One region of the Lysinibacillus sp. GW823-FHT06C08 genome, then DNA from elsewhere that is predicted to be linked to it. Evidence: riboswitches for the same ligand, from Rfam matches in the RefSeq annotation. Region 1 holds a riboswitch; each other region holds the start of a gene.
The links. Region 1 has a riboswitch for cobalamin ahead of AC1Q6O_RS13305 ((2Fe-2S) ferredoxin domain-containing protein). Riboswitches for the same ligand answer to the same signal wherever they lie in the genome.
Positions count from the first base shown of each region.

Region 2: linked by a shared signal. The riboswitch ahead of cobT (nicotinate-nucleotide--dimethylbenzimidazole phosphoribosyltransferase) and the one ahead of AC1Q6O_RS13305 ((2Fe-2S) ferredoxin domain-containing protein) in region 1 are both predicted to bind cobalamin.
Region 3: linked by a shared signal. The riboswitch ahead of AC1Q6O_RS09310 (hypothetical protein) and the one ahead of AC1Q6O_RS13305 ((2Fe-2S) ferredoxin domain-containing protein) in region 1 are both predicted to bind cobalamin.
Region 4: linked by a shared signal. The riboswitch ahead of mmgD (citrate synthase) and the one ahead of AC1Q6O_RS13305 ((2Fe-2S) ferredoxin domain-containing protein) in region 1 are both predicted to bind cobalamin.

Region 1 is NZ_JBXAHN010000005.1:54,341-57,478, forward strand. Features, by position in the region: gene AC1Q6O_RS13295 (energy-coupling factor ABC transporter substrate-binding protein) at 1-9, opposite strand, end outside; gene AC1Q6O_RS13300 (energy-coupling factor ABC transporter permease) at 11-757, opposite strand; cobalamin riboswitch at 902-1,086, opposite strand; cobalamin riboswitch at 1,348-1,529, shown strand; gene AC1Q6O_RS13305 ((2Fe-2S) ferredoxin domain-containing protein) at 1,674-2,045, shown strand; gene cobJ (precorrin-3B C(17)-methyltransferase) at 2,050-3,138, shown strand, end outside.
Region 2 is NZ_JBXAHN010000001.1:929,099-932,236, reverse strand. Features, by position in the region: gene AC1Q6O_RS04295 (trimeric intracellular cation channel family protein) at 189-794, shown strand; gene cobT (nicotinate-nucleotide--dimethylbenzimidazole phosphoribosyltransferase) at 862-1,917, opposite strand; cobalamin riboswitch at 2,012-2,188, opposite strand; gene AC1Q6O_RS04285 (DMT family transporter) at 2,248-2,730, opposite strand; gene AC1Q6O_RS04280 (hypothetical protein) at 2,796-3,098, opposite strand.
Region 3 is NZ_JBXAHN010000002.1:307,126-310,263, forward strand. Features, by position in the region: gene AC1Q6O_RS09300 (phBC6A51 family helix-turn-helix protein) at 1-179, shown strand, start outside; gene AC1Q6O_RS09305 (hypothetical protein) at 1,008-1,319, shown strand; cobalamin riboswitch at 1,425-1,608, shown strand; gene AC1Q6O_RS09310 (hypothetical protein) at 1,842-2,600, shown strand; gene AC1Q6O_RS09315 (elongation factor G) at 2,706-3,138, opposite strand, start outside.
Region 4 is NZ_JBXAHN010000008.1:218,910-222,047, reverse strand. Features, by position in the region: gene AC1Q6O_RS18230 (bifunctional 2-methylcitrate dehydratase/aconitate hydratase) at 1-136, opposite strand, end outside; gene mmgD (citrate synthase) at 235-1,356, opposite strand; cobalamin riboswitch at 1,547-1,741, opposite strand; gene AC1Q6O_RS18220 (NUDIX hydrolase) at 1,973-2,458, shown strand; gene AC1Q6O_RS18215 (ABC transporter ATP-binding protein) at 2,506-3,138, opposite strand, start outside.

The DNA.
Region 1 (3,138 bases):
TCGTTTCATATTAGTGCGCCTCCTTTGTAGAGAAAACACGTAAAGATTTTAATTCGCTAATATTATATTTTTTCAAGAAGTTCATGACAATAACTGTTAATATTCCTTCACTCACAGCTAATGGGATTTGTGTTAAGGCAAAAATACTTGCGAACTTTGTAAAGGAAGCCATAAAGCCTCCAACTTCAGATGGGAAGGCTAGTGCTAATTGAATGGAAGTCACCACATATGTACCTAAATCCCCAAGCATGGCCGCAAAGAAAACAGCTAATGAAAACGATAACCCCAATTGTTTTGCCCCTTTAAATACAAAGTAGGCGATAAACGGTCCTACAATAGCCATCGAAAATGCATTAGCCCCTAATGTTGTGATCCCACCATGAGCTAAAAGTAAAGATTGAAATAATAAAACAATTGTCCCAATGACACTCATGGCTAACGGTCCAAATAATACTGTTCCGAGACCTACTCCTGTTGGATGTGAGCAGCTCCCTGTAACTGAAGGGATTTTTAAGGCTGATAGGACAAAGGCAAACGCACCGGACAGCCCCAGAATCATTTTTGTTTCAGGGTTTTCATCAATTGTTTTACGAATAGAGCGCAATCCTAAAATAATAAATGGGATGGAGATTACCCACCAAAAAATAGCCCATTCGATTGGTAAAAAACCTTCCATGATATGCATGGCGAAGGCACGCTTTGGCACCATTAAAAAAGCCAATAGAAAATAACTAAGTTTCCACCAAGACAGCTTCAATTTTTTTCCTCCAAACTGTAAATAGATTTTTAGAATGTAGCGTGCGTAATAAAAAAGCACTTTTCCGTTGTTGGAAAAGTGCATAGCTAAAAAAGCAAATAACATTTTCATCTGCTAAGCCGCACACCTATCCTCGTAGGCTGAAACGATCACTTATGTTCGGCAGGTCTCCTGGCTCTAGTTCAACACTTTATAGGTCTTCCCATCCATTGGACAGTGACATTTTCTATAAAGCTCCCTATTACAGTGGCGGGACCGCGCCGGACTTAAACCGGCTTCCCTTTTAAGCAAAATGACGAGCATTTTACACCGAAAAATAGTAAGTTGTGAGATTTCACGACAAAGTGTATCACGAATTTCCATAATTATGCTATACTTTTTTTATAAAAAATTAAAAATAGAATATCAATGTCGAAAATTCTGATAACTAACGTTTTTTAGGATTAAAGAAGGCAAATTCAAATTTTTAATAGCTTTCACCCCTCCTATGAAATTGATAAATTTGTCATGATTTTTTAAAGAAATATTGAAATTTTAAAATAATAAGATATGATTAAGACAGTTTTCTATTATGTATACGATTAAAAATTTCATATAAAACGTCGATAAGTGCTCGAAGAACTCGAGATAATAGGGAAATTGGTGAAAGTCCAATACAGCCCCCGCTACTGTAATAGCTGATGAAATCGCAATGCCACCTGTGCAAACTAGGGAAGGTGCGACAGTAAAATGAAGCTTAAGTCAGGAAACCTGCTTATCAGATTGTGCATGCAAACTTTTCGGAGGGAGAAGTTGAAGCAAAAGCGAGGATCTGTCTTTCAATCTATTCGTTTTTATTTGGCTTCTACAAACCTTTACTCTTCGGCAGAGTAAAGGTTTTTTCTTTTTTCCAAAAGCAAATGAGGGGAGATATAAGATGACAACGTGGAATTTAGAGGGGATGAAAACACATCTCTTTATTTGCAATGGCAGTAGCTGTATGAACAAGGATGGGGAGGAAATTACCCAAGCTATACGAGATGAAATACAGCGTAACGCACTAGATAAAGAAATACATACGACAAGAACGCGCTGTAATGGACGATGCAAGGATGCTTGTGTTGTGATTGCTTACCCTCAGGGGAATTGGTATCGTGTACCGTCAACGGAGCATGCTAGAACACTTGTACAGGATTTGCATCATGAATCCTTATATAACGATCATGTTTTTACACTTCGAGAAGGGACATTACAGCGAACAGCGCAAACAACAGCCATTAAAGGGATTGAAAAGGTGAAAGAGGGGTAAAAACATGGCGCAAAAAGGGAAAATTTTCGTAGTAGGCTTTGGGCCTGGAGACTTTAAGCATATTACGACACGTGCAGTAGAGGCTTTACAACAAAGTGACATGATCATAGGCTATAAAACCTATGTTGAACTGATTCAAGATTTAGTCAGCGCAAAATCCATTGTCAGTACAGGTATGACAGAGGAAGTGTCACGTGCTCAGGAGGCCGTTCGTCAAGCAGAGGCAGGAAGTATTGTTTCGGTCATTTCGAGTGGAGATGCAGGCGTTTATGGTATGGCGGGATTGGTGTATGAAGTATTAATTGAGCTAGGCTGGACAGAGGCAACTGGTATTGAAGTGGAGATTGTCCCAGGTATTTCAGCTATCAATTCATGTGCTAGTTTACTTGGTGCACCCATTATGCATGATGCTTGTACCATTAGTTTGAGTGACCATCTCACTCCGTGGAATTTAATTGCGAAGCGTGTGGAAGCCGCAGCTATGGCCGATTTTGTTATTGCTTTATACAATCCTAAAAGTGGTCGCCGTACAAGACAAATTGTCGAAGCGCAACGAATTCTTTTAGAATATCGTTCTCCTGACACACCAGTAGGGCTTGTAAAAAGTGCCTATCGAGAACGTCAGGAAGTGACGATGACGACATTGGCAGAAATGCTGGAACATGATATTGGTATGCTGACAACAGTTATTATCGGAAACTCATCTACGTTCTTCTATGATAATAAAATGATTACACCGCGAGGCTACCAACGTAAATATACACTTGGTGAGGAAAAACAGCCATTACGTCCTCATCAACGCTTACGGGAAGAAAATGAGCCATGGGCGATGAATCAAGAGACAGGAACAGCACGAAATGACTTTGCGGCAGACCCTAATGCAGGGAGAATGAATAAACCCAGTATAGCCGTTATGCCAAAGCCGAAAAAAACAGCACTTGAAATGGCTACAGCGGCACTTGCAATGGTAAAGGGAACAAGTGCTATCAAGGTTACTCCAAAGCTTGTACAACAAAAAATAGAATCCATTTTTGAATTAGCAGTGAGCCCTGGCGTGGCTAATAAATTTTTCACACCACAGCAAATGATGACG
Region 2 (3,138 bases), on a different contig from region 1:
TTTGTATAGGTACCTGTAAAACTTGCCTATTGTTTCTCAGCGAAATTTACGCTAAGCTAATGTGCGGACTTATTTCAAGAAGAGTATTTAATGATGGATTTTGGCTATTAAATTCATAGATTTTGTTACTTACAGGATCTTTCTGCTTTAGGAATGAGATTCATTTATTTATAGAAGGGGTGAAAGGGATGGCTTGGGAAGTTTTTAGTATTATTGGTACAATTGCCTTTGCTATTTCTGGGGCAATTATTGCAATGGAAGAGGAATACGATTTATTCGGTGTTTATATACTCGGTATCGTCACTGCTTTTGGTGGAGGGGCTATCCGAAATTTACTTATCGGGCTACCTGTCACAACATTATGGGGACAGGATATGATGTTTCAAATTGCACTTGCAGCAATTACCATATTTTTTATTTTCCCTCATCATTTGATTCAACACTGGCATCGTTGGGGCAATTTCACAGATGCAATTGGCTTATCAGCATTTGCTATTCAAGGCGCACTCTACGCTGTAAAGCTGGATATGCCGATTAGTGCTGTCATTGTAGCTGCGGTCTTAACAGGGTCAGGTGGTGGAATCGTGCGTGACTTATTAGCTAGACGAAAACCACTTGTTCTTCGTGACGAAGTCTATGGTGTTTGGGCTGCTCTCGCAGGGCTTGTTATTGGATTTGATATTTTTACAGGAGACATTTTCCTTTATATGTTATTTGCGGTAATTACAGCATTACGTATTCTTTCCTATATGATGAAATGGCGTTTACCTTTGCGAAGGTTGAATCGGGCATAGAGTCTATCATTGATTAAATAAGCGCAAATTGTTCCTTAACTATTTGCGCTTAATTGTTTTTCGGTAACTATTTAGCCAAAAGATTCATTGCTTCTTCCAGTGTCACCATATTTTTCATCATTGAGCAAGCAGCATCTAATAGAGGAAAGGCTAGTGTTGCACCGGAACCTTCTCCTAGCCGCATATTCATGTTTAGCATGGGTTCCACTCCTAGTAATTCAGCGGCAATTTTAGCCCCTGGCTCCTCCGATGCATGAGAAGGTATAATAAAGTCCTTTACTTTTGGTTCAATTTGATAAGCAATAAGCGCAGCAATAGTTGAAATAAATCCATCAATCACAACAGGTTTTCGGTAACTTGCGGCTGCAAGGATGATACCAGCCATAGCCCCAATCTCTAGCCCTCCAACTTTAGCTAGAACATCAATGATATCGTTAGGATTGGGCTTGTTGAGCGTAATTGCTTTTTCAATGACCTCTGCTTTATGAGCAATTCCTCCTTGACCAACACCTGCTCCAAACCCTGTTATTTCAATTGAGTCATAGCCAGTCAAAACAGCTAAAATCGCAGTACTCGGCGTTGTATTACCGATGCCCATCTCTCCTGTTCCAAGTAGATTGGCTCCTTTTATAATTTCATCTGTTGCCACACGAATCCCCACTTCAATAGATTGAATGGCCTCCTCTCTAGACATAGCAGGGCCTTGTGCCATATTATCTGTACCATATTTTACTTTATGAACGATTACGCCCGCATTGAGTGGAAGATCATCCTTTACTCCAACATCTACCGTTACAACCTTCGTATTCGTCACACTTGCAATCGCACAAACACCCGTACCTCCTTTTGGAAAATTTAATGTTTGAAATAAAGTAACATCTTGTGGGTTCGTCGTCACACCTTCCTTACAAACTCCATGATCTGCTGCACAGACAATCATCACCTTTTGATCAATCACCGGATATAATTGTCCTGTAATCCCAGAAAGTTGCACAGCAATGGATTCTAATTTACCTAGGCTACCTGGCGGCTTACATAGAATATCTATTCGCTTCCTTGCTTGCTCCCTACTATTTTTATTAGCGCCTTGAATGTTTTGAATTGTGTCATGTAATAATTGCATTGTCATTTCTCCTCTCGTTCTTCATGAAGACAAAATAAAAAGCCTGTAGTTTATTGTCATGACAAATAAACTACAGACTTTTCCATCATCTATATCCACTTAAAGCAAATAGGCAGGTCTCCTGGCTTAAGTTCAACATTTCATAGTACCTTCCCAGCAATGAGCTAGTGGTCTTCACTATTAAACTCCCTTTTACAGTGGCGGGTCCGCTAAAGCTTTTCACTTTATTCCCTATTCTCCCTTAATGGGCACCTAATGCTTGTATTAAACTACTTTTAATCTACGACAGCATATTTCTTCTGTCAATATTTAAATGCGATACTCGTATGCCTATTCTTTTTCTAGCTCGCTTAGCAATGTTGACCCTAATAATAGGACCGCTCCTATTATTTGTAGATGCGTCATTTTTTCTCCAATAATCATCGTTGAAATGACTAATGATGTTAGTGGAGCTATATAGCTAAGTATGGCTATACTTTGCCCTTTCAGCTTTGACATGCCCCAAAAGAACAATAAAAATCCAACCCCTGCATGGACAATACCTAATGTCATTAATAATAGGACTGACTTAAAACTGAGTGTCATAACCTGAAACCCTGTTGTCCCAAGTATATAAAAACAAAGGAAAAAAGCTGCTAAAGATAGTTGAATAATTGTATTTTCCGGTTCTTTTAAGCCACATATACATTTATTTGTAAATGTTAGAGCTGTATAAAAGCATGCGGCGATAAGACTGTAGACAATGCCAATAAAATGTTTACTGTCTCCAGTGCCTTGACTTTGGACAATCAAAAATAGGCCAAAAATGGCCACACAGACATACAGTATTTTTCTGCTAACTAGCTTCTCTTTTAAGACTATTGGAGATAAACAGATTACTAGTACTGGTGCAAAATAATAGCTGAGTGCAGCATTAGCAATTGTTGTTTCTTAGCCTGAAATAAGAAAATCCAATTCCCACATAAGGCAACACTAGAAAGTATTAATCTCCACTTATTTTTGAGAATACTTCTTTTCGTTAAACTTTCCTTTATATAAATAAAAATCACTATCAAAAAACAAGCACCAATCAAACTCATCCAAAAAGCGATTTCACTTGAAAACAAAGGGATATACTTGGCAAAAACACCAACTGCGCCAAAAATAATCATGGATAATACAAACGCTAATTTTCCGCTCATTACAATTCCTACTTTCTACGTATAAGCATTAACCTACACA
Region 3 (3,138 bases), on a different contig from region 1:
GTATTATGCAAGCGCTAGTACGCGAGTGTGAGGCGGGTAATGCCTCAATGATGAAGCTATATATGCAAACGGAGGGTATGCTTATTGACCGTGCGGAACTAGACGTTAAAACGCATGCGGTAGATGAAGCTGCGGTTGCTGCACAGTTGGCTCGCATTAAACAAGGGCTAAATCGTTGATATATCAGCGTTTTAGAGCGGTAAAGTATTAAATTGGCGGTGGTTGGCTTCGGCTGACTGCCGTCTTTTTTTTGCGTTAAAGGAGCGTTAGGGCTTCCGACTGATTCCGAAATACGGGGAAAACATCGGGCGGAAGGCGCTGGCGCATATGGGTACTCGCAAACAAATCGTTATCTGACAATTTATCCGATATTTTATACAGCTTTTTATGCAGTATTGTAACGTATGTACAAACAGGGATAGTCGCAAGAATTGCAGTATATCAACGGTGTATAAGATTGTGTATATCTTGTTTTTACATAAAAGTTATGAAAGTCAGTAGAATCAGCATTTTGTAGGTGTTTTTAGTTTACATAATCAAGCTTATGGGAAGTTGAAAATGAATATTTATTCATTTGATATTTATTGCGTCAATTAAACGTTGGATAACTCGAAAATCCCCCCAAGCCACCGACTTCCTACAGGCGCTTTCTGCTGTCCGATAATTACAGATACCATTTTCAAAACAAGCCAGTTTTTTTCGCTGTCAGACGTATCGAGAATCGTTGAATCGGATAGTTGTGCTGGTGGAATCGTCTGAATGTCGCAAAAGATATTAGTTATATATTACTTTAATTGAAAATTATAGGACTTTATTACAGTGATTTAACTTGCGTTAGTTTTGCGTCAATGCTATTTCTCTGTATTTTAACTATACCGCTAAGTGCAACCAAATAGTATCAGTCGACTTTCCTTTGTTTTTTGGCGTAACTAATTCGGATAATTTAGCGGATATTTACAAAAATATATTTGCGCTAGAATATCGAAGAGAAAGTGAGGTAATTAAAAATGTGGCATAGGGAAAATATTTTAACAGCAGACGTTAGAGCAGCGTTTAATTTAACCGAAGGTCAAGTGAGATCAATCGTAATGGCTATGAGAAAAAAAGTTGGAATTTTTACGACTAAAGTTGGCGGTGATTTACGCTATAATGCCCGTGAGGTAAGTGTTATAGAGTTCGTTCGCACTCGAATGAACGAGAATTATTTACTAGATGATGCGTGTGATTTAGCAGTATTAACGCATTATGGGAAGGATGAAAACGATGTAATAAAACAGTATCTACTATCTGAGTTACAACGAATAGAAGGCAAAGAATGAGAAGCTGGAAAATATTATGATATTTGACTTTAGAAAAACACTACTTTACAATTGATTTTAGTAATCTAATAGGAATGTGGAGTACACTCGATTCCTATGACAACTGAATAGCGTGTAGTAATAGGTGTAAATTGCGTGCAATTTGCTTAAAAGGGAAGTCGGTGTGAATCCGACACTGTCCCGCAACTGTAAATGTGAGCGACTTTTCAGCAACCACTGTCAAATGATGGGAAGGGGAAAAGTGGCGATGACCATGAGTCAGGATACCTGCCTAGTTACGAGTACACACCATAAACCTACGAGGAATAGGAGGTGGCATGTTGACAAAACAGAATGCTCTGTTCGTCACAGTACGTCATACGCCCAAAGTTCATGAAAGGGTTCATTTTAGAACTCCTTCACATTTACTTAGGGTTTGTTTGGCATTGTGTGATGAAGCACATTAAAGCGAAGGATTTCCTCAAACATAGTAGGAAGTCCTTTTTGTTTTGAAAATATGTACGCAAAGGGGATGCACATAGGATGAATATTCATGCAACGACAACACAGGAAACGCCTTTTGTAGATATGACGATTTGTAAGCAGCCACGGACAGAAATTGCTAAGAAAGCGAAAACAAGAATGGTGGTCGAATCACTAATTGATCAATTATTAGCAACGAGACTGATTCGCAACAATCGTTTTTTTGAGCAAATCTTATATAATAAAGACATTATTTGGATACAAAATGGGGAGGTAGAAGGCCATCTTTTTGCTCAGGCGAATTTAACGGATCAACTGAAAACGAAGACGAATAGCTTTATGATGTATATGCCAACCAACCCTATTGTTTATGAGGTGAATGGGGAGCAGTACCACTTAATTACACGCATTGATTCAACACGAGCAAAGCCTAATCTTGACCGTCTTTCACAGGAGCCCAATCCAGTGTTAAGCGCTGCACGTGTCAATGATTTACTATGCTCGATTGTCATACGTTTTTATGAAACGTATATGAACGATTTAGAGCAAATTCCTCATCAGGATAAACTAATTGCATTTGCACAGCAGGAATACACGCAGTTTCTTCAAGCCGTTCAGGAATTAAATGATTATCACTTTAATTGGCATCCACGTGGGAACGGCCACGAGCTATTATTAACATTAATTGATCAACTACAAATATTAAAAAGTCAGCCTGGAAAAGTAGTTATCGACTTCACGAATACGCAAGGTTATGTGGTGGTTGAACCTGCCTATCCGGTGCACAAGCCTTCAAAGAAAGCTGTTGGTGCCATATAAAAGCAAGCCCTCCATGAAGCGGAGGGCTTGCTTTATTTTTTGTAGGGATATTCTACCTTCATCTGAAGTACTAGTTCAACAGATTTGCCATGCTAGTACATGAACTTAGCTCTGACAATGCATGGCTGCTTGCGCCTCTTGCCAAGGGACAGAATAGCCTTTACCTTTTGAACAAAAAATGCTGGAAGAACTGTATTCAGGGTCGGCATTTTTATCATAGCCTATTTGAGATATTACTTCTTCTGCATGATGACACACATCATAGCCATCAAATTGGAGGGTAAGCGCACCTTTCCCATTTGTATAGGCGGCAAAAATCGTGCTATAGCTCATGAAGGTCGCTACTGGTGCACGTCCTGTTAATACAACGTCTGTTTCAGTGAGTACAGGGTCGTCGAAGGTGCCAGCAGCCTGTTGAATGTCGGTCATCATACGGCCAATAAAGTCATTGGAAGCCTTCATTTTAAAGCGATAATACGGCTCAAGCAGGACGTTCTGTGCTTGTTCCAGTCCTTGGCGCAGTGCTCGGAAAGTGGCT
Region 4 (3,138 bases), on a different contig from region 1:
CACAACCTAACGTATCCAATAAAACATATCGAGCCGTTTCGTAAGCTTCTTCGCTCGTAATCTTTGTGTTTAATACGTAATCCGCAATATCAACAAGAAGCTGGTCTGTCATCGTTTTTTCATTCGTTTTAATCATCTATATCTTCCTTTCAAGGTATGAATTTGATATACTAGTATGCTGATGGGCATTGGTCAGAATGTCCATCAGCTCTATGGCGAGTTGTTAAAACTTGATTATACCGACAATTCTTCAAGGTTATGACGCTCGCCTATATAATGAACACGAGGTCTAAATAATCGATTATTGTCATGTTGTTCGATCACATGTGCACATAAACCAATCGTTCGAGAGCCAAAGAAAATAGGCGTATATAATTCAATTGGTAAGCCCAGCATGTAGTACACTGGCGCAGCATAATAATCTAAATTTGGATACAAGCCTTTTTCCTCCACCATCACTTTTTCACCAGCTTCACACATGTGATATAAGCGGTCATCCCCTTGCTCCAAGCATAATTTATATAAAGCTTCTTTCATGATCTGCGCTCTTGGGTCCATTTTTTTCATATAGACACGATGGCCAAAGCCCATTATTTTCTCTTTATTTTTGAGCTTGTTTTTCAGCATCGCTTCAAAGCCTTCCACTGTCTTAGCTTCAAGCAGCATATACATGACTGCCTCGTTCGCCCCACCATGCAAATTTCCTTTCAATGATGCGACAGCACCAGTTAGAGCACCATACAGATCGGATTGTGTGGAGGCAATAACACGAGCAGCAAAGGTCGAATTCGGCATTTCATGTTCACTATATAAAACAAGTGATTGGTCAAAAATTTCCTCTTCTAATGGTGTTGGTTTTCTTCCAGTAATCATGTAATAAAAATTAGCACTATATGAAAGCTCACTATCCGGTTCTACTACCTCTTGACCATTTAATACACGGTAGCTATTCGCAACGATATTGGGCATTCCGCCTAAAAGTCGATATGCTCGTGTTACATTCTTTTCAGTCGAACGATCATTGATGTGCTGATCATACCCTGCTAACGCTGAAATTCCAGTTCTAAGGCCGTCCATAGCATGTGTCCCATTTGGTAATAAGTTGAAAATTTGAAAAAGCTCTTGTGGAACGTGATAGTTTTCTTTCAATTTATCTTGTAAGTCAGCTTGTTGCTCAGTAGTTGGTAGGTTTCCGTGCAATAATAAATGGACAATATCTAAATAGGAATATCGCTGAGATAGTTCAATCAAATCATAGCCCCGTATAACAATTTGGCTTCCTACTACGTCTAAGAAAGACAGTTTTGTTTCCGCAGCAATAACTCCATCAAGACCTGGTGAATACGTTAACTCCATGAATTACAACCCCTTTGTTTAATCATTCTTGTAAGCGTTACCATTCAAACTCGAAAGAACAACAAAAAAACAACTTCTACCCCTTTAGAAGTTGTTAATCTACAAAAGTATGACAGAACAAAAAACAGTGAACTTACATCCATTCACAATCATCATACAGTAGCTAACACCTCCCTATCCTCGTAGGTCAATTGATGCTTATTTAGCGGCAGGTCTCCTGACTTATCATCAACATTCCTATAACACCTTCCCGTTTTGATGAACAAAACAGTGGCCACGTTATGGAACTCCTACATACAGTTGCGGGACAGTGTTGGACTCACACCAACTTCCCTTTTAATCAAATGGAATCAAACCCATTTGAACCACCAAAATTTAGCATATTCAATTTGTCTTTTTACCTTAACATAGAGGTTTCCAAACAATCAATATAGGTAAAATTCAGAAAAGACTGATTATAAAAAGCTATTTTTCATTTTTGACGAACTATTCTGCATATTTAAGCATTATTTCGCTCAAAAAAAGATTGTTAATCAATCCCAATGAAGCTATATTTATGAAGTCTACTTTAAAAAAGCGAATTATTTTGCATAACGATGAAACGTGGAGTGACGGGATGGGCTATATAACAGAATTAAGAAAGCTTATCGGTAATAGACCGATTATAAGCGTCGGTTCGACAGTTCTTGTTGTTAATGATGATAAGAAGATACTCTTTCAACATCGTTCAGATACGTTGGATTGGGGATTACCTGGCGGCTCAATGGAAATAAACGAAACATTAGAGCAGGTTGCTGCTCGTGAACTTTATGAGGAAACTGGACTCGTGGCTACAGAGTTTGATTTTATCGGTGTTTTTTCAGGACCTGATTATTACTACTGTTATCCGAATGGCGATGAAATCCATACAGTCATTCACCTGTATAGAGCTAAACATGTAAGGGGTGTATTGGAAATGAAAGATGGTGAGAGCTTAAGCCTCACTTATTTCAGTAAGGAAGAACTTCCGAATAATATGGAACAGAGGACGGTCGCTCTCTTAAACAACCTAGAAGGTAAAATATGGGGGTTCGAAAGCTCCTTTACGAAGCTTTCCAAATAACAATGTAAGAATTTTAATAAGGACTTTCTTCGCAAAGACATTCCAGTTCATTCTAAAGTATTCTTGTGAATTCTTTCGCGAGGGTGAGTGGGTAAAATCGCGTTGTATAGCTCAAGTGATGCGGAATGCTTAAATGGTTCACCTTTCATACTTTCCTCTACTAGCTGACCATTTTGCATGACAAGGATGCGATCTGAAATAAAGCGTGTAGCCTGTAGGTCATGAGAAATGAAAATGTATGCAAGTTGCAAATCCTTTTGTAGTGTCTGTAGTAATTGAATGATATGTTTTTGCAAAATCATATCTAAACTACTAATGGCTTCATCTAAAACAATTAATTTTGGGTGTAAGGCAAGCGCTCTTGCAATGTTAACACGCTGTTGTTGTCCTCCGCTAAGCTGGGAGGGATACTTTTCGGTAATAGATTTGTCTAACTCTACATGATCAAGTAATTCCTTTACCTTATAATGTCTCTCAGCTGAGCTATAATGCTCGAAATTTAGGTACGGTTCCTCTAAAATTTGAAAAATGGTCTGCTTTGGATTTAATGAATGATAGCTATTTTGAAAGACTGCTTGTAAATCTCTCCGTATCATTTTTTTCTGTTGGCTAGTGGCATCATAAAGATTAACCCCTTGAAATAGAATCTCACCGGCTGTTGGCCTTTCCATTCCTAATAT